Regions from separate parts of the Companilactobacillus sp. genome, predicted to be linked through region 2. Evidence: predicted binding sites of a transcription regulator. Region 2 holds the regulator's gene; each other region holds the start of a gene.
What was found. The regulator LexA, encoded in region 2, represses DNA repair genes until DNA is damaged. The targets are predictions, from matches to a motif close to CNAACANNTGTTNG.
Positions count from the first base shown of each region.

Region 1: LKF16_RS00220 (Y-family DNA polymerase) is a predicted target of LexA. The motif match lies at 1,992-2,005, and genes of this name have one in related genera.
Region 3: LKF16_RS07755 (replication-associated recombination protein A) is a predicted target of LexA. The motif match lies at 4,565-4,578, and genes of this name have one in related genera.

Region 1 covers NZ_JAKVLR010000001.1:38,617-44,588, reverse strand. Annotated here, with positions in the region: gene LKF16_RS00225 (TetR/AcrR family transcriptional regulator) at 1-466, opposite strand, end outside; gene LKF16_RS00220 (Y-family DNA polymerase) at 666-1,958, opposite strand; gene LKF16_RS00215 (PadR family transcriptional regulator) at 2,126-2,446, shown strand; gene LKF16_RS00210 (DUF1048 domain-containing protein) at 2,449-2,784, shown strand; gene LKF16_RS00205 (DNA-directed RNA polymerase subunit beta) at 2,830-3,216, opposite strand; gene LKF16_RS00200 (cold-shock protein) at 3,463-3,663, opposite strand; gene LKF16_RS00195 (P8 family protein) at 3,951-4,187, opposite strand; gene LKF16_RS00190 (metallophosphoesterase family protein) at 4,543-5,319, shown strand; gene LKF16_RS00185 (DHH family phosphoesterase) at 5,405-5,972, shown strand, end outside.
Region 2 covers NZ_JAKVLR010000001.1:169,638-175,609, reverse strand. Annotated here, with positions in the region: gene purK (5-(carboxyamino)imidazole ribonucleotide synthase) at 1-430, opposite strand, end outside; gene purE (5-(carboxyamino)imidazole ribonucleotide mutase) at 423-908, opposite strand; gene LKF16_RS00885 (YneF family protein) at 1,133-1,354, opposite strand; gene LKF16_RS00880 (DUF896 domain-containing protein) at 1,414-1,656, opposite strand; gene lexA (transcriptional repressor LexA) at 1,746-2,369, shown strand; gene rplS (50S ribosomal protein L19) at 2,427-2,780, opposite strand; gene trmD (tRNA (guanosine(37)-N1)-methyltransferase TrmD) at 2,893-3,621, opposite strand; gene rimM (ribosome maturation factor RimM) at 3,621-4,136, opposite strand; gene rpsP (30S ribosomal protein S16) at 4,205-4,477, opposite strand; gene ffh (signal recognition particle protein) at 4,564-5,972, opposite strand, start outside.
Region 3 covers NZ_JAKVLR010000001.1:1,597,172-1,603,143, reverse strand. Annotated here, with positions in the region: gene LKF16_RS07775 (DHA2 family efflux MFS transporter permease subunit) at 1-419, shown strand, start outside; gene LKF16_RS07770 (MarR family winged helix-turn-helix transcriptional regulator) at 422-862, shown strand; gene LKF16_RS07765 (ABC transporter ATP-binding protein) at 925-2,700, shown strand; gene LKF16_RS07760 (ABC transporter ATP-binding protein) at 2,690-4,435, shown strand; gene LKF16_RS07755 (replication-associated recombination protein A) at 4,713-5,972, shown strand, end outside.

The sequences.
Region 1 (5,972 bases), 130 kb from region 2:
GATTCAACAAACCATTAGTCTTCTCAACTAATTTCTGGCCTAATTTTTTGCTAATTTCATATAAATCATTACGCTTTACAACCGTCTCATCCATATTTGCATTTCCCTCTAAGATTGGACCTCTAATTGAATTCAATCGAACTAAAACATCATAGTTTTGAATTAGATTTTCGGTTTGTTCAACCATAAAATTGATATACGTTTTTTGATCAATAGATTCATATCCATCCATTTTGATCAACAAATCAGCAAAAAATTGTTGATAACTTTCTAAAAGGATACTCATAAAAAGATCTTCTTTAGTTGAAAAATAATTGAAAGTTGTTCCTTTTGATATGCCTATAGTCTCAGCGATACGTTTCATCGTTATTTCAGAATATCCTTTTGTTTTAAATAGACGTACAGCAGCCTTCATAATTGCTTGTCGTTTAGCGTTTTTTTGGTCTAATGTATAAATGTTTGTCATAAGAAATCCCTTTTTTATAAATGACCGTTGGTCAATTTACAAGTATTTTAATTTAAATTTGACCGGAGGTCAATGTTAAATAATTCTTTTTAAATCAATAAAAATAAAAATCAATCTATTTACAGATTGATTTTTAAATGAAGATTATTCAAAATTTTCAATTATCATAAAATTGCGGTATTTATTTTAAAATTATTTTTTATGCTTGATGCCCTCCTACCAACTTAGATCTCTCAATTGCGGTACCAGCATCCTTTTTACTGTATCCACGAACAATTGATTTGTATCCATAACGATCTCTAATTTGATCAATCGTATGCTCCAATTTCAAATTAGCTTCATGTTTCTCGGCATTTTCAAATAGCGACAGTTGAACTGAACTGGGCTTGCTGACTCGGTTAACACGAACCCCCAAATTTCTTAACGATTCTCCCTGCCATTTCTTCTCAAATAAATATTTGACTGCTCTGATCAAATCGTTAGTTTGATTAGTTGGATCGACAGTAGTTTGGGCACTCCATCCGCGTTGATTATGTTCATTAGGCTCTGAAAATCCTACCGAAATGCCAATGACCTCTCCTTGAACTTTATGTTTACGCAGTCTCGTCGCCACTTGATCAGCAATTTCAAATAAGACTGTTTCAATATCTTCAACAGTAGAATAATCTCGCATCAAGACCTGACTGTTTCCGTAACCTTTATTGTCCTCACGTGGTACGTATCTTCTAGCTAGATCTGAATAATCGATTCCCCAGCTGTGAAAATACAGAGCGTCTCCTAAAACTCCGAACTTCTGATTAAGCTTTTTTCGATCAGAATGTGCCAAGTCATAAATAGAATGTATCCCCATATGTTCCAATTTGGCTGCTGTCTTCGCTCCAATCGACCAAAAGTCAGTTAACGAACCAATCTTCCAAATCGTCTCAGGAACGTCCTCATAGCTCCATGTAGCCCGCCAAGGAGCTTTAACCTTAGCAGCATTGTCTAAAGCTAACTTGGCCATCAATGGATTAGGACCAATGCCAATCGTGGTAACGATCCCTGTTTCCTTAAAAACTTTCTTTTGGATTTTATCTGCGATCTCTTCATTGCTTCCAAACAAATCATGACTATGGGTGCAGTCAATAAATGACTCGTCGACACTATATACATACCAATGCTGATCATCTGTAAATTGTCGAAAAATTTTGTTGATTCGATAATTCAATTTGATGTAATCAGCCATGTGCGGAGCTGCTAATTCGATATCCATATCAGGAGTAATCTCAAATTTACGCGTTCCCAATTTAACTCCATAATCTTTCTTAGTATCTGGAGAAGCTGCTAAAATCAGTCCACCGTTTGATTCAGCACGAGACAGGACTGCTATTTTAGCCGCCAAGGGAAATTCTCCGCGTCTAATGGCTTCCGTACTGGCATAGAATGACTTACAGTCAATGCACATAATATCTCTGACTGGCAAGCGCTCAGGATCATCAAGTGGGTTTACCATTAGTACTCACCTCATCTTTTAAAAATAATTATACGAACATGTGTTCGTATTTTCAATATGATCATCCAAAAATAATTGTTGACAGTCACACTACTGTGTAATACTATGTACCTGTACTTAGCAATACTCAGTAGTGTCTTTGCTGCTGGTAAATGAAGGGATAAGTCATGAAAGGATTAACTGAGCTACTAAAAGGATCACTGGAAGGAATCGTCTTGCAGCATATCAGCAAAGGCGAAACTTACGGGTATGAGATCACCAATTATCTGATTGATTTTGGATTTGAAGATATTGTGGAAGGAACTGTTTATACAGTTCTCCTACGACTTGAGAAAAAGAATTTATTGACGGTTGAACGTCGAAAGTCAGATGTCGGTCCACAACGAAAATTTTATCGACTAAACGAAAATGGTGAAAAATATTTAAAAGAATTCTGGACCAAATGGACTTTTTTGGCAGAAAAAATGCAGCAATTGGAGGATAAATAAACATGCCAAACTTTTTAAAAAAAATCTTAGGAGACAAGCAACGTTATCGCAATTTTAAAAAAGATACTGATGCTTTGCCACAACCATATGATGAGGCTATGAAGGCCATCGAAAAATATATGTGGAATTTTGCTAAGGGCGAGGGATTCATGGACGCCCTTGAAGCTGTCTTGCATATGTTCCAAGAGAGTTCAGCTGAAAATGTTCCAGTTGAAAATATCATCGGATCTGATCCGGTCAAATTTTGTGATAATATCATGGCTCAATATCCTAATGACCTCTGGATCATCACTTATCAAAATAAACTTAGAAAACAAATCAAAGAAATTACAGATTAATTTCCCTATCACGAGTCGGACCAGATAAAACTGGTTCGGCTTTTTTTATTTATCATCATTCCACCATTTATCTTCTCTGACTGGAATAACTGAACGAATTTCTTCTACTCTAAGTAATTTGGTTTCCCCGCTATCCATTTGCAAATAAATCCTACCTGCATCAAATCCGACTACTACCCCCACTAACTCAGGGACAAAGTTATCGTGATTCAAAACGTTTAATTGAATTGAGACATAATCAGCTGATTCCCATGCTTGTTGCAAACGGTCGCTGATATCAACAACTCCCATTTGTGGCAATATTGGCTGTAAGTTCTCCTTATTCTTTTCTCCTTCCATAAATGCACTGTGATCACTCAACAACCAGCCCATCCACTTCATCATGCCACGATCGTTATATAGCCATTTATCCCGCGGGACAATTCGTTCCATTGAAATCACCAACCTTTTAAATTCATTATACGAACATGTGTTCGTATTTTCAAGCGATTATTGATCTCAAAAAAAATTCCAGACAATTAGCGTTGTACTAACTATCTGGAATTTCTATATTTTTTTTAAAGGAAGCGCCGATGTTCTTTGAACATCGCCGTATACTTAGACTAAGCACCCTTGGTGCTTAGTCTAAGTAGAAAAAAAAGACACGAATTATCGTGTCTTTCTTAAGTAAACTACTAATTAGTCTTTAACGATGTTAGCAGCTTGTGGTCCACGTTCGCCGTCTTCTACGTCGAATGTTACGTGTTGACCTTCGTCTAAAGTCTTGAATCCTTCACCTTGGATAGCTGAGAAGTGAGCAAATACGTCACTACCATCTTCGCGAGTAATAAAACCAAAACCTTTATCAGGGTTAAACCATTTAACTGTTCCTTGTTCCATGAATGAGAACCTCCAGCGCTTTTGCGCAATATTTTTGCATTGTTAAGCTAAGTTCAGAAGTTAACCATTCGTACGAAAAATTAAATCTCTAACCAACTCTTAATACAATAATGTGAGTATACATGTTTTTGACAAAAATAGATACTGATTTGCTGTTTTTACTCAAATTTATTTTTATTTTCGTCAAATGACGGCTATTTGACCATTATTTCTTTAATTTTAGAACAAACAAAAAATCTCTGAATCTTTCGATCACAGAGATTTTTTATAATTATTATGCGTTTTTATTATTTTTTCAAATTCTTTTCAACGTAGTCTCTTACGTCATCTTCGCTCATATCCAAAAATGGCTTCATAGCTTCAACAGTCTTGTCTGTGCTATGGTTATTGTTTTCCATAAAGTTGTCCCAAATTGCATCACGAACGTCGGTCTTGTCGTCGCTCCAGTCAAATGCATCTTTCATTGGTGTATTCAAAATTTCAGGTTCCTTTGCAATGTCTGCGTCATTTAAAATTTCTGTCATGTCAAATAACCTCCTTGAATTTACGACCCCATTATAAGGCTAATATGAAAAAGTGGCACATAAAATGCTCATTTTTTTATATGATATATATCATAATTGTTAACTAATATATATTTGAACATCGTGAAAAATACTATTCCCCTATAGTTATCAACTATTAAGCTAATTTGATCATTTTGTAAATCAAATTTCTCGGATCCAAAAAATTTCTCAATTTTGCCATTTTAAAATAGCCCCACGTAATTATTTTTATCTGAATTTAACTATGTTTTTGTTATTTAGTGTTCTAAACTTTAATTAAATAATCAATTCACAAATAATCGTTGATACAATTTTTTTATGAGGAGTAATACAAATGACGAAAACTATCGCTGTTGTCGCTGACAGCCACGGTAATGCTACTGCCTTAAAAGCTGTTTTACAAGACGCTGAAAAAAATAATGCGACAGAAATATGGTCGATTGGAGATATCGGCTTCGGCGGATCATCAACTGAGGAATGTTTTCAGATGTTGGAAGAAGTCAACACGACTCAATATCTATTGGGAAATTGGGAATCAGTTTATAATAAAATTATGAACGATGGCGACCAAGTTGATTTCGATAACCCTACTAACGTCTACTTCGCTAATTTAGTTAGATACGACCAAGAAAATTTTAGTCCAAACCGTCGCAAGCAAATTCAAAATCTTCCCATGACTGGTAAAAAAGTTGAACAAGGTTTAATTTTTTCGTTGACACATAATTTGCCGAATAGCAATCACGGTGGCACATTGTTCCCCTATGGCGACGAAGCAAGTTTCAATGAGTTAAATATTGGAGAAGATATGGATGTCGCTATTTATGGTCATACGCATACTCCAGTTTGGCGTTACACTACGATTGGTCAAATGATATTTAATCCTGGTTCTGTTGGCCAACCTTGGTACACTCGCAAAAAATTTATGCATGACCGAGATGCCAGCTACCTGCTTCTAACTATTTCTGGCGAAAATATCGACAATATCAACTTCCGCAAAGTACCATATGATCTCAATACAGAATTATCCCATGCCAAAACACTTGGCCATCCCTACCTTAGTTTATATAAAAAGCTACTGACCACTGTATCACGTCGACGCACGACAAATTAACACTGGAAAAAATCAATCAGAAGAATCATTATAAAGAAAAGGTTAACGATTTCCTCTCAAATCTGAATCATTAAGGAGCAACTCCATGAACAATGAAATTTTGACAGAAATTAAAAATAATCAAACTATTATCATTGCTCGACATAAAAATCCGGATCCTGATGCTATTGGGTCTGAAATAGGTCTTAAATTGGCGATTCAAGCAGCTTATCCCGATAAAAAAGTTTTTGCAGTTGGGTCTGATATCCCCATTTTGAACTGGATCGGTAAGATGGAACATCTTGATCAAGCTTTGTATAAAGATGCTTTGATCATCGTAGTCGATACCGCAAATACTATCCGGATCGACGATCCAAATAATTATCAAGCTGCTAAAAAAATTATTAAAATCGACCATCATCCCGATGTTGATGATTACGGAGATATCAGCTGGGTCGACACAACTTATTCTAGTTGTTCAGAAATGATTTTTGAATTGATCGACTCAGCGCCTGAATTGAATCTAACTAAAGAAATTGCTGAAAAATTATACGCCGGCATTATTGGCGACACTAACCGCTTCTTATATGCAGATACCAATGCAAGATCCTTAGCAATCGCCGCCAAGTTGGCAGATACCGGAATCGACCTGTCCGCAATTGGTCATAAAGAAG
Region 2 (5,972 bases):
CAGGGATTCCTACTGACTCGATTGCACTTGTAAATTCAGAATACGAGTTGACAATTGCGTGTTTGACAACAGGAAATCCATTATCTTCCAAAAAGCTTTTTTCACGGATGCGATTCTGCGTCACGATCAACGCCTTAGTACCTTGTGGCACATCGGTATATTTCTTGACTTCGCTGATGGTTTCTGCATCAACATTTTCAAATTCGTATGTCAACACATCGCACTTTTTGGCTAATTTGATCAATCCTGATAAATCATCATAACTGCTGACAATTTGTCCGTCTGATACTTGAGCTGCTGGACAATTCGGTGTTGGATCTAGTATCAATACCTTAAATCCTTTTTCTTTGGCAGAAGCGGCCATCATTTGTCCTAATTGACCCCCACCGATGATTCCAATGGTCTCACCTGGTAAATGAATTTTATTCAAACTGTTGCCCACTTTCGATTGATTTTTGATGCATATCTTCGCGATATTTTGTTAGTGCTTGTGCATAATCATCATTAGTTAGTGCACAAATTTTTGTAGCCATTAAGGCAGCGTTAGTTGCACCGGCTTTCCCGATTGCCATTGTTGCGACTGGAACTCCACCAGGCATTTGCACAATAGATAAAAGAGAATCCATTCCGCTAAGTGCCTTGGACTGAACGGGTACGCCAATTACTGGCAAATTAGTTGTTGCTGCTACCATTCCTGGTAAATGAGCTGCACCTCCAGCACCAGCAATGATCACATTAAAGCCTTCATCGCAAGCATTTGTACCAAAGTCGATCATTTCTTGAGGCATACGATGAGCCGAGATAACCTTGACCGAATAAGAAACCCCTAATTCCTTCAAAGTATCGATCGTAAATTGCATAGTTGATAGGTCAGAAATTGAACCCATAATAATCGCTACATCTTTCATAAGTCATCTTCTTCCTTTAAGCATATTTAAAGTCTACCAAGTTTAATTTGGATTTTCAACAAATTAACGTATGATATTCGTTATTTTATGAATATAGTTCGTTAATTACTGCTTATAATTTAATATGAAATATATTATATATATATAGTTCGTATTTTAATGGTATATTTCAAAGGGTACAAAAAAATCCCGATACGAAATTTTCGTATCGGGATATAAAATGATTAATTATTTTTCTTTTGTTGTGCTTTCATAGAAGCCATAACTTGATTAAGTTTCTTTTGTGATGGCTTTTGTCCCATTTGAGACATCATTTGTTTGATCATATCAGCACTGATAGGTGGATTGTCTTGGAAATATTTCTTCATATACCATCTTGCAACGAAGAATCCAATAACTACACCAACCAAAATACCAATAACGGCAGCGATTATTATAGGCCACATATGCTATTCACCCTTTCCATACCAGTTAATATTACATTAATTTATATATAAATAAAAGTCTAATCGTCTCTGAGACCCTTTTCTCTTTGAATACGGCGAACCTTTTCAGGAGTCACTTCTTCACCCTTTTTATCGAAGACTCTCATATTCTCAATTTGAGTCTTAAATTCAGCCCTGAAATTCTCCAGGTATTCTTTACGAAGAGCACGTTGCTCCTCTTCTTCTTCTTTTGTGATTGTTCCAGCTTTAGCCTTGTGGGCCAAGTCATTTAGTTTCGCAATCAGTGTTTCTTGTTTTGTCATATTATTCACTCCAATAACCGAACACTTGTTTGAATTATATCATGCGGTTTGATACAATCTAAATAAGATATTAACAATGAGGTGTTCTAATGTCAAAAAACGAAGGATCAAAACAAACTCAGATTCTAGAGTGCATTCATGACTATTTGGATGAACATGGATATCCACCAACAGTTCGAGAAATCTGTGAAGCAGTTGATCTTTCATCAACTTCTACTGTTCATGGCCACTTATCTCGTTTAGAGAAAAAAGGATACATCCAACGTGACCCTACTAAGCCACGTGCACTCGAATTAACCATTGCTGGTTTGAATTTGATTGGAATTAAATCAAAGGAGATACCTATTATTGGTACTGTTGCTGCTGGTCAACCAATCTCAGCTGAACATGACTTTGAAGGTACTTTCCCACTACCACCTGATTTAACAAGAGATTCTGGTGAATTATTCATGTTGAAGATCCATGGTGATAGTATGATAAATGTCGGTATTTTGGATGGAGATCAAGTAATTGTCCACGAACAAAATACTGCAAATAATGGTGAGATCGTCATTGCAATGACGGAAGATATTGAGGCAACGTGCAAGCGTTTCTTCGCCGAAAGCGGACATTTCCGTCTTCAACCAGAAAACGATACTATGGATCCAATTATCTTGGAAAACGTTGAAGTCGTTGGTAAAGTCGTTGGTCTCTATCGTCCACAAATTTTTTAACATTTGAACAAAAAAAGAAGACTTGCAAATGCAAGTCTTCTTTTTATTATGTCCTGATTAGATATCACGACGACGTTCTTTAATACGAGCTGCTTTACCAGTACGATCACGTAGATAGTAAAGTTTAGCACGACGTACACTACCATATCTAACAACGTCGATCTTTTCAACACGAGGTGTGTTAAGTGGGAATGTTCTTTCAACACCAACACCACTTGACATCTTACGTACAGTATATGTAGCTTGGATACCTGTACCATGTTTCTTGATTACAACGCCTTCAAACAACTGAATACGTTCACGAGAACCTTCAACAACCTTAGCATGAACACGTACTGTGTCACCAGGGCGGAAGTCTGGAATATCTGAACGAAGTTGTTCCTTAGTAATTTCTTGAATTAATGGTTTCATTAATCTGTCTCCCTATCCGACACTCATGCATATCTTGATAATACACAGCGGAACATCGTTGATTGTGTTTAAACACTTATAATATATTACATTATTTACATTGTAATGTAAACTACATTTCTGAACGAATTTCACGAAGAAGCTTTTTCTCTTCGTCATTTAATTCAATTGTTTTTAGTAAGTCTGGTCGACGTTCAAGCGTCTTTTTCAGAGCTTGTTTTAAACGCCAAACTCGAATTTTTTCGTGATTGCCACTAGTTAATACTTCAGGTACCTTTTTACCGCGGAAATCAGCTGGACGCGTGTATTGCGGATATTCTAACAATCCATGTGAAAACGAATCCTCATCTGCTGACACATTATTTCCTAAAACTCCGGGAACAAATCGCATCGTTGCATCGATCATACTCATTGTTGGGAGTTCTCCACCTGTCAGAACGTAGTCTCCAATTGAAACTTCATCAGTTACTAAATCTTTGATTCGTTCATCAAAACCTTCATAGTGCCCACAGATGAACACTAAGTGGTCTTCTTTTGCAAAGGACTGAGCCATTTTGGCGTCAAATGTTTTCCCTGCTGGATCTAATAAAATGACTCTTTTCTTGCCGGGGTTCTCATTGTCTAGATAGCTCATTGCATCATAGATTGGTTGAGCTTGAAGCAGCATCCCTGCTCCACCGCCATAAGGAGCATCATCAACGTGATTTTGTTTATCAGTGGTAAAGTCGCGAAAATCGACCACCTGTAAATTGAGTAGCCCCTTTTCTTGAGCTTTGCCAATTACAGATTCGTTAAGGGCATCAAACATTTTTGGAAAAATACTTAAGACTGATATATCCATTAGTCGATCAACCCATCCGGAATATCGACAGTAACCTGTTTATTTTCCAAATCTATTTTTTTAACGACGTCCTCAATGTAAGGTACTAAAACTTCATCATACTTGGGGCCCTTTACTACCCAAACATCATTTGGTCCTAATTCCATTATCTCGGTGATCTTGCCAATCTCGCCCAAGTTAGGGTCAATAACTGTTAAACCAACGATTTGGCTGTAAAGAAATTCACCCTCGGCTAATTTGGGTGTGATTTCGTCTGTTGTAAACAATTGATCATTCTTGAATTGTTCAACATCATTGATATTGTCGTATCCCTTGAATTTCAACAAAATGAAATTCTTGTGAGCACGAGAAGATTCAACTGTAAATTCTTGTTGTCCAGATTGTGTCTTGATGATCAACTTTGAACCTGGTTTGAATCTCTCTTTAGGAAAGTCCGTAATCGAAACTACGCGAACCTCACCTTTAATACCATGTGTGTTAACTATCTTACCAACTCGGTAAAGTTTGTCTGACATTTAATTCTCCATTTAAAAAGAAAAGGGATCGTGATAAAAGCAAGTTTTATCTGATCCCAATATCTTAATTATTTTGAAAATTTGCTTTCATGATATTTTTGCATTAAACCATGTTTTTTAAGCAAGTTACGAACTGTATCTGAAGGTTGTGCACCTTTTTGTAACCAGTCCATGATCTTGTCATCTTCTAGTTTAAGTTCTTCAGGTTGTGAAATTGGGTTGTAGTAACCAACTTGTTCGATGAAGCGGCCATCACGTGGTGAACGTGAATCTGCAACAACGATTCTGTAGAAAGGTCTTAATTTACTACCCATGCGTTTCATTCTGATTTTAACTGACATTGTGTTTCCTCCTAAAAATTCTTAACTTTGTTAGTATACACAAAAAAAGGTAACGTGTAAAGAAAAAAACTTTACACATTACCTTTTTATTTACTCTTGAATCGTTTAACTTTCTTGAGACGCTTTTTCTTGTTCTTCTTTTGTTTACGGACCATGGAATGCATCGCCATTTTTCCAAGACGACCTTGAACGCCATTACCCATTAACTGGTCCATGCCGTTCATGTTTCCTTTACTCATTTGCTTCATCATATCTTGTGATTGCTTGAATTGCTTGATCATTCGATTGACTTCTTGGACCGAACGACCGGAACCTGCAGCAATTCTTCGTCTTCTTGAAGGATTGAGCAATTTAGGGTCTTCGCGTTCTTGTGGAGTCATCGAATAAACAATTGCCTTAAGATGGGCAATATCTTTTTCATCAACATTGATGTTTGCTAAGGCAGGATTATTGGCCATACCAGGGATCATCTTCATGATCTCATCAAGTGGACCCATCTTTTGGATCTGATCCATTTGATCGATAAAGTCATTAAAATCAAAGCTGTTCTCTTTGATCTTTTGTGCCATATCTTCAGCTTGTTTTTGATCATAATCTTGTTGAGCTTTTTCGATCAACGTCAACATGTCACCCATGCCTAAGATACGGTTAGCCATTCTATCTGGGTGGAAGACATCTAGTTGATCTAATTTTTCACCTTGTCCGATAAACTTGATTGGCTTACCAGTGACTGCACGAATTGAAAGTGCAGCACCACCACGAGTATCACCATCTAATTTTGTGAGGACAACGCCAGTGATATCCAATTGTTCATCAAAACCATGGGCAACCTTAGCGGCAACTTGACCAGTCATTGAATCAGCAACGAATAAAATTTCGTTTGGCTGTGCCAATTCCTTAATACGTTTAAGTTCGTCCATCAATTGTTCATCAATTTCCAAACGACCAGCAGTATCAATGATCACGTAATCATTTTTATTTTCATGAGCTTGGGCAAGACCATTCTTGACGATCTCAACTGGATCTTTATCAGTACCCTCTTGATAAACAGGTACATCCAGTTGCTTACCAATAGTTTGTAGCTGTTCGATAGCAGCTGGACGATAAACGTCTCCAGCGATAAATAATGGACGAGCCTTATCATTATCCATCAATCTTTTTGCTAACTTACCAGCTGTAGTAGTTTTACCAGCACCTTGAAGACCAACCATCATAATGATTGTTGGAATATGTGGGGCCTTGTTTAAAGGTACTGCTTCTGTACCCATCAATTTAGTTAACTCATCATCAACGATCTTAACGACTTGTTGAGATGGAGTTAAACTTTCCATTACTTCAGCGCCTAAGGCACGTTCACGTACTTGTTTAACAAAATCTTTAACGACATCAAAGTTAACATCGGCTTCTAACAATGCCATTCTGACTTCTCGTGTAACTGTACGAATGTCATCTTCAGATAGCTTACCTTTTCCTCTTAATGAAGAAAAAACTTTGT
Region 3 (5,972 bases), 1.4 Mb from region 2:
ATGGTATTAAAAAATTGGCTATCACAGGTTTCTCGATTTTTACAGTTGCAACAATCGGATTTCTTTTGATTGATCCAAATACTTCTTTAGTTCTAGTATCCATTTTGTATGCTGTTTGGATGATCGGTATTTCATTAGTAGCTATGCAGCTAGCAACAGCAGGAATAAATGATCTTGCTCCTAATTTAGTCGCACATGGAAATGCCATTAATACGATGGCTCGACAAATTGCTGCAGCTATTGCAACGGCGTTATTAGTTTCTATTTCTAGTATCGGTGCAAAAGCAATGGTTGCTTCTGGTACAATTGGAGCAGAACTTTTTGGTTATCGTTTAGCTTATTTAACGGTTGTTATCATTTCAGTTATCGGATTAATTGGAACTTTTAAGTTGAAGAATAATCAATCAAGAGAGGCTTAATTATGAATGAAACTAATTTTCCACTGGGAAATATTATTATTGCTTTGGTATCATCTCATCGAAATTTGACTACGCAACGAATCAGAAAATTGGGTTTATACCCAGGTCAAGATATGATCTTGATGCAATTGTTACAACGAGATCGACAGTCTCAAAATGAACTTGTTCAATCCCTTTGCGTTGATCATTCAACAATTGCTAAATCAGTTAATAGATTGATGAAAAATGATTTGGTTGTAACTGTGAAATCAGAGATCGACAAACGAGTTACTTTAGTAAGTTTAACCTCTAAAGGAAAAGACATTGCTCAGCAAGCACAAGATGTCTGGGACGACGTTGAAAAAATTGCTACGGGTGATATGTCATCGGAAGAGGTTACTTCATTTTTAAAATTATCAGAAGAAATGGTAAGAAATTTCAATAATGCGATGGATAAAAAATAAGGTGAGGGCATCTTATTAGGAATGATATGTTGCCAACCACCTTTTAATAGAGGAGAACATGAATGCTTAAATTATTAAAACGTTTGAATAAACGTGAATATGGCATGATATTGGTCAGTGTTATTTTTATAGCACTTCAGGTTTGGCTAGAATTAAAAATTCCTGATTATATGTCTGTCCTGACCCAACAGCTAGAAACCAAAGGTACCACGGTCTCGCAAATACTGTCACCAGGAATGACGATGTTGCTACTATCGATATTGAGTGTCGTCGCATCAGTGATAGTTGGTTATTTCGTCGCAAAGATTGCTGCTGGATTTACGGCACGTTTGCGTAAAGACACATTTAATCAGGTCATGGATTTTTCTCAAGAAGATTTGAAAAAATTTTCTATCCCCAGCCTTTTGACCAGATCGACAAATGATATTACTCAAGTGCAAACCTTTGTTGCTATGGGACTTCAGGCAATTATCAAAGCACCAATCACGGCAATTTGGGCAATTACCAAGATAGCAAACAAGGGATGGCAATGGACGACTGCCACTGGAATAGCTGTTTTACTATTAGTCTTGATGCTGACCTTCATTTTATTAATGGTTCAGCCTAAATTTAAGGTAGTTCAGGGATTAACTGATCGACTAAATTCAATTACGCGTGAGAATCTAAATGGTATTAAAGTTGTCCATGCGTACAACGCCGAAGATTATCAAAATGAAAAATTCGATGAGGCAAATAACAATTTAACCAAAACAAATTTATTTGCTTATCGAGTCTTATCATTAATGAACCCCGGAATGACCTTCATTTCCAGTGCCTTGACTTTATCAGTTTATGCAATTGGAGCGGTAGTCATTGAGGCAGCTGCTCAAACACAAAAGCTAGTATTGTTTGGTAATATGATTGTCTTTTCTTCATACGCAATGCAAGTTATCATGGGATTTTTGTTATTGTCGATAATCTTTGTTTTGTTACCAAGAGTCAGTGTATCGGCAAACCGTTTGAATGAAGTGTTAGATGTAAAGCCTTCTATTCAATATCCAGAACAATCCGGTTCAGAAGATAATACAGAAGAATCAGGAAAGATTGAGTTTGATAACGTTGGTTTTAAGTACCAAGGAGCAGAATCTAGTGCTCTAAAAGATATGAGTTTTACCGCTAATAAAGGTCAGACAATTGCTTTTATTGGATCGACTGGGAGTGGTAAAAGTACAGCACTACAGTTAATATCCCGTTTGTATGATGCGACGAGTGGGTCAATTAAGATCGATGGCAGAGATATTAGAAAATACACTGAAAAAGATTTGAACGATAAAATTGGGTACGTGCCACAAAGTGCTGTTCTTTTTAGTGGAACAATTAGATCTAATATTGATTTTGGTACCAAGAAAAATCGAAAAGCCCTAACGGATGAAGAAATTTATCAAGCATTGGATATAGCTCAATCTAAAGATTTTGTGATGGATAAGGATAAACAATTAGACGCACCGGTTGCTCAAAATGGCGATAATTTTTCTGGAGGTCAGAAACAAAGATTGGGAATTGCCAGGGCTGTCGCACGTAGACCGGAAATTTTATTATTTGATGATTCATTTTCTGCATTGGATTATGAAACAGATGCAAAATTGCGCCAAAGCTTAAAAGAAAAAGCTGGTAATATTACCAAAATCATTGTTGCCCAAAGAATCAGTACTGTTATGGATGCTGACCAAATCATTGTCCTAGATAATGGTGAAGTCGTTGGGCAAGGAACTCATCAAGAATTATTAAAAGATAATCATGTTTATCAAGAAATAGCTTACTCACAACTTTCTAAGGAGGAATTGGCTAATGGAAAATAAAAAGATTAGTTTAATGGCCGGTATTAAAAAATATGGTCAAACTTATATTAAATATTTGATCTTAGCAGCAATCTTCTCCTTGATCGGTAGTGTGGCAACGGTAATTGGACCTAGTCAATTGAGTAAGATCACCAATTTGATCTCGGCTGGACTGCATTCAGCTATTAATGTGCCAGAAGTGTTTAAGATCACTGTAATATTAGCGATTATCTACATTGTGGGAGCGATATTTAATTATTTTCAAGGTTTTATCATCGCGACCGTCACACAAAAATTTACACAAGGATTAAGGTCGAATATTAGTTCCAAAATTAATCGATTGCCATTAAAGTATTTTGATACCCATGACCAAGGGGATACTTTAAGTCGAGTTACCAATGATTTGGATACTTTAGGACAATCGCTGAATCAAAGCTTAGGAACGGTTATTTCGTCTACATTATTAATTGTCGGATCAATCGTTATGATGCTAATTACCAATTGGATACTGACATTAACAGCGGTAATTGCCGTATTGATTGGTTTTGTATTAACTATTTTGATCATGATGAGATCGCAGAAGTATTTCAATAATCAGCAAAATGGTCTGGCTAATGTTTCCGGATTTCTAGAAGAGACTTATAGTGGCCAAACTATCGTTAAAACTTATAATAATACTGATAATGCTTCGAAAAAATTCGATCAACTCAATAATAATTTGTACGACAATGTTTGGAAATCTCAATTCTTATCAGGAATCATGCAACCACTGATGAACTTTATCGGTAACTTTGGTTACGTTGCCGTAGTTATTGTAGGTTCAATTTTAGTTTTGAACCATGTGATCACAATTGGTGTTGTTGTTGCTTTTATCGTATTTGTAAGAATATTTACCCAACCGTTATCACAAATAACACAAGCTTTTTCAAGTTTACAATCCGCTCAGGCAGCTATGAAACGAGTCTTTGAATTCTTGGATGAAAAAGAAGTCGATGATGAGATGGATAAACCTGATCAAATAGTTAAGACTAAGGGTCAGGTCGATTTTGAACACGTAAAATTTGGATATGATAAAGATAATACAATCATCAAAGACTTTGACGTTCATGTAAAACCTGGTCAGAAGATTGCAATTGTGGGTCCGACAGGATCTGGGAAAACTACGATCGTCAGTTTGTTGATGAGATTTTATGACCCAGATAGTGGGAAAATCAAGATTGATGGGATCGATACTCAAAATTTACAGCGTAGCAATGTCAGAGAACAATTCGATATGGTATTACAGGACACATGGTTATTTGAAGATACCATCATGAATAATCTCAAATATAATCAATCTGACGTAACTGATGAACAAGTTAAAAGGGCCACTAAAGCGGTTGACATCGATCATTTCATTAATACTCTACCAAATGGCTATCAGACCGTTTTGGATGACTCAGTCAGCCTTTCTGCGGGTCAAAGGCAATTGCTTACTATTGCTAGAGCTTTGATCAGAAATAAGTCGATGCTAATTCTAGATGAGGCTACTAGTTCAGTCGATACTAGAACTGAGGAGCAAATTCAAAAAGCCATGGATCTGCTGACAGAAAACCGGACCTCATTCATTATTGCTCATCGCCTTTCAACAATTAAAAATGCTGATCTTATTTTAGTTTTAAAGGATGGCAAGATAATAGAACGAGGTACGCATGGACAATTAATGAAACAAGCAGGTTTTTATTCTAATTTATATAACAGTCAATTTGAGATGTAATTAAAAACATACCTATAAGAAGGTATGTTTTTTACTTTGACGTGATTAAATTTCAGTCATAATATTAAATTAGAATTGGATTGTTAATAAATTCGCTAATTAGATGTAAAAAGTGTAGTATTAGTTACCCAAACATATGTTTGGTACAAAGTCCAATGTGACGTCATATATAACTAACTATAAGGTTAATAACGTCACGTTTCACATGAAACATTGTTTCAAAACCCAACCACCTCATGAGGTTGGGCAATATTTTTTAAAAAGGAGGTTCTTTTTAATGAAACAAGGATCGATTTTTGATGATCAAGCTCAACAAAATTCACCCTTAGCTAATCGAGTTCGTCCAACTGATTTTGACGGATTTACCGGACAAAAGCATTTGATTGGCAAAGGAAAAATCTTGCGTGATCTGATTGACCAAGACAAGCTATCATCAATGATTTTTTGGGGACCTCCTGGTGTTGGCAAGACTACATTGGCACAGATTATTGCCCATAAGACCAAGTCACAATTCATTACTTTCAGTGCGGTAACTAGTGGTATTAAAGAGATTCGTGAGATCATGCAGGAAGCAGAAAATAATCGTGAGATGGGTGAAAGAACAGTCGTCTTCATTGATGAAATTCATCGTTTCAATAAAGCTCAACAAGATGCATTTTTACCATTCGTTGAACGTGGCAGCATCATTTTGATTGGCGCAACAACTGAGAATCCATCTTTTGAGATCAATTCCGCCTTGCTGTCCCGATGCAAAGTTTTTGTGCTTAAACAATTGACGGTTGATGATATCGTCGAACTTTTGCATAATGCTCTGAAAAATCCGGAGGCGTTTCCCGATTATAAAGTAGAAATCAGTGACAACGATATTAAAACGATTGCTGAATTTGCTAATGGGGATGCTAGAACGGCGCTAAATACGCTGGAAATGGCAGTTTTGAATGGTAATCGTAAGATCGACAAGGTCGAAGTTGAAGAGGGTACTTTAGGCCAACTGATCAATACCAAATCACTTCGCTACGATAAAAAAGGCGACGAGCACTACAACATTATTTCTGCGCTTCACAAGTCGATGCGAAACAGTGATGTCGACGCAGCTATTTATTGGTTAACGCGAATGCTTGAGGGTGGAGAAGATCCACTCTACATCGCAAGACGATTAGTCAGGTTTGCAAGTGAAGATATTGGATTGGCTGACACTAGGGCACTGTCGTTAGCAGTCGATGTTTTTCAAGCTTGTCAGTTCATTGGTATGCCTGAGTGCAATGTTCATTTGACAGAGTGCGTGATCTACTTGTCTTTAGCACCGAAATCAAACGCAGTTTATGCGGCCACTGGCAAAGCTAAGTCGGATGTTAAAAAAACTGGCAATGAACCGGTACCCTTACAGATCCGCAATGCTCCAACGAAGTTAATGGAAGAATTAGACTATGGAAAAAATTATCAATACGCGCATAATACAGAGGACAAGTTGACTTCAATGAAGACAATGCCACCTGATCTTGAGGGGCACGAATATTATTTTCCAACAACACAGGGG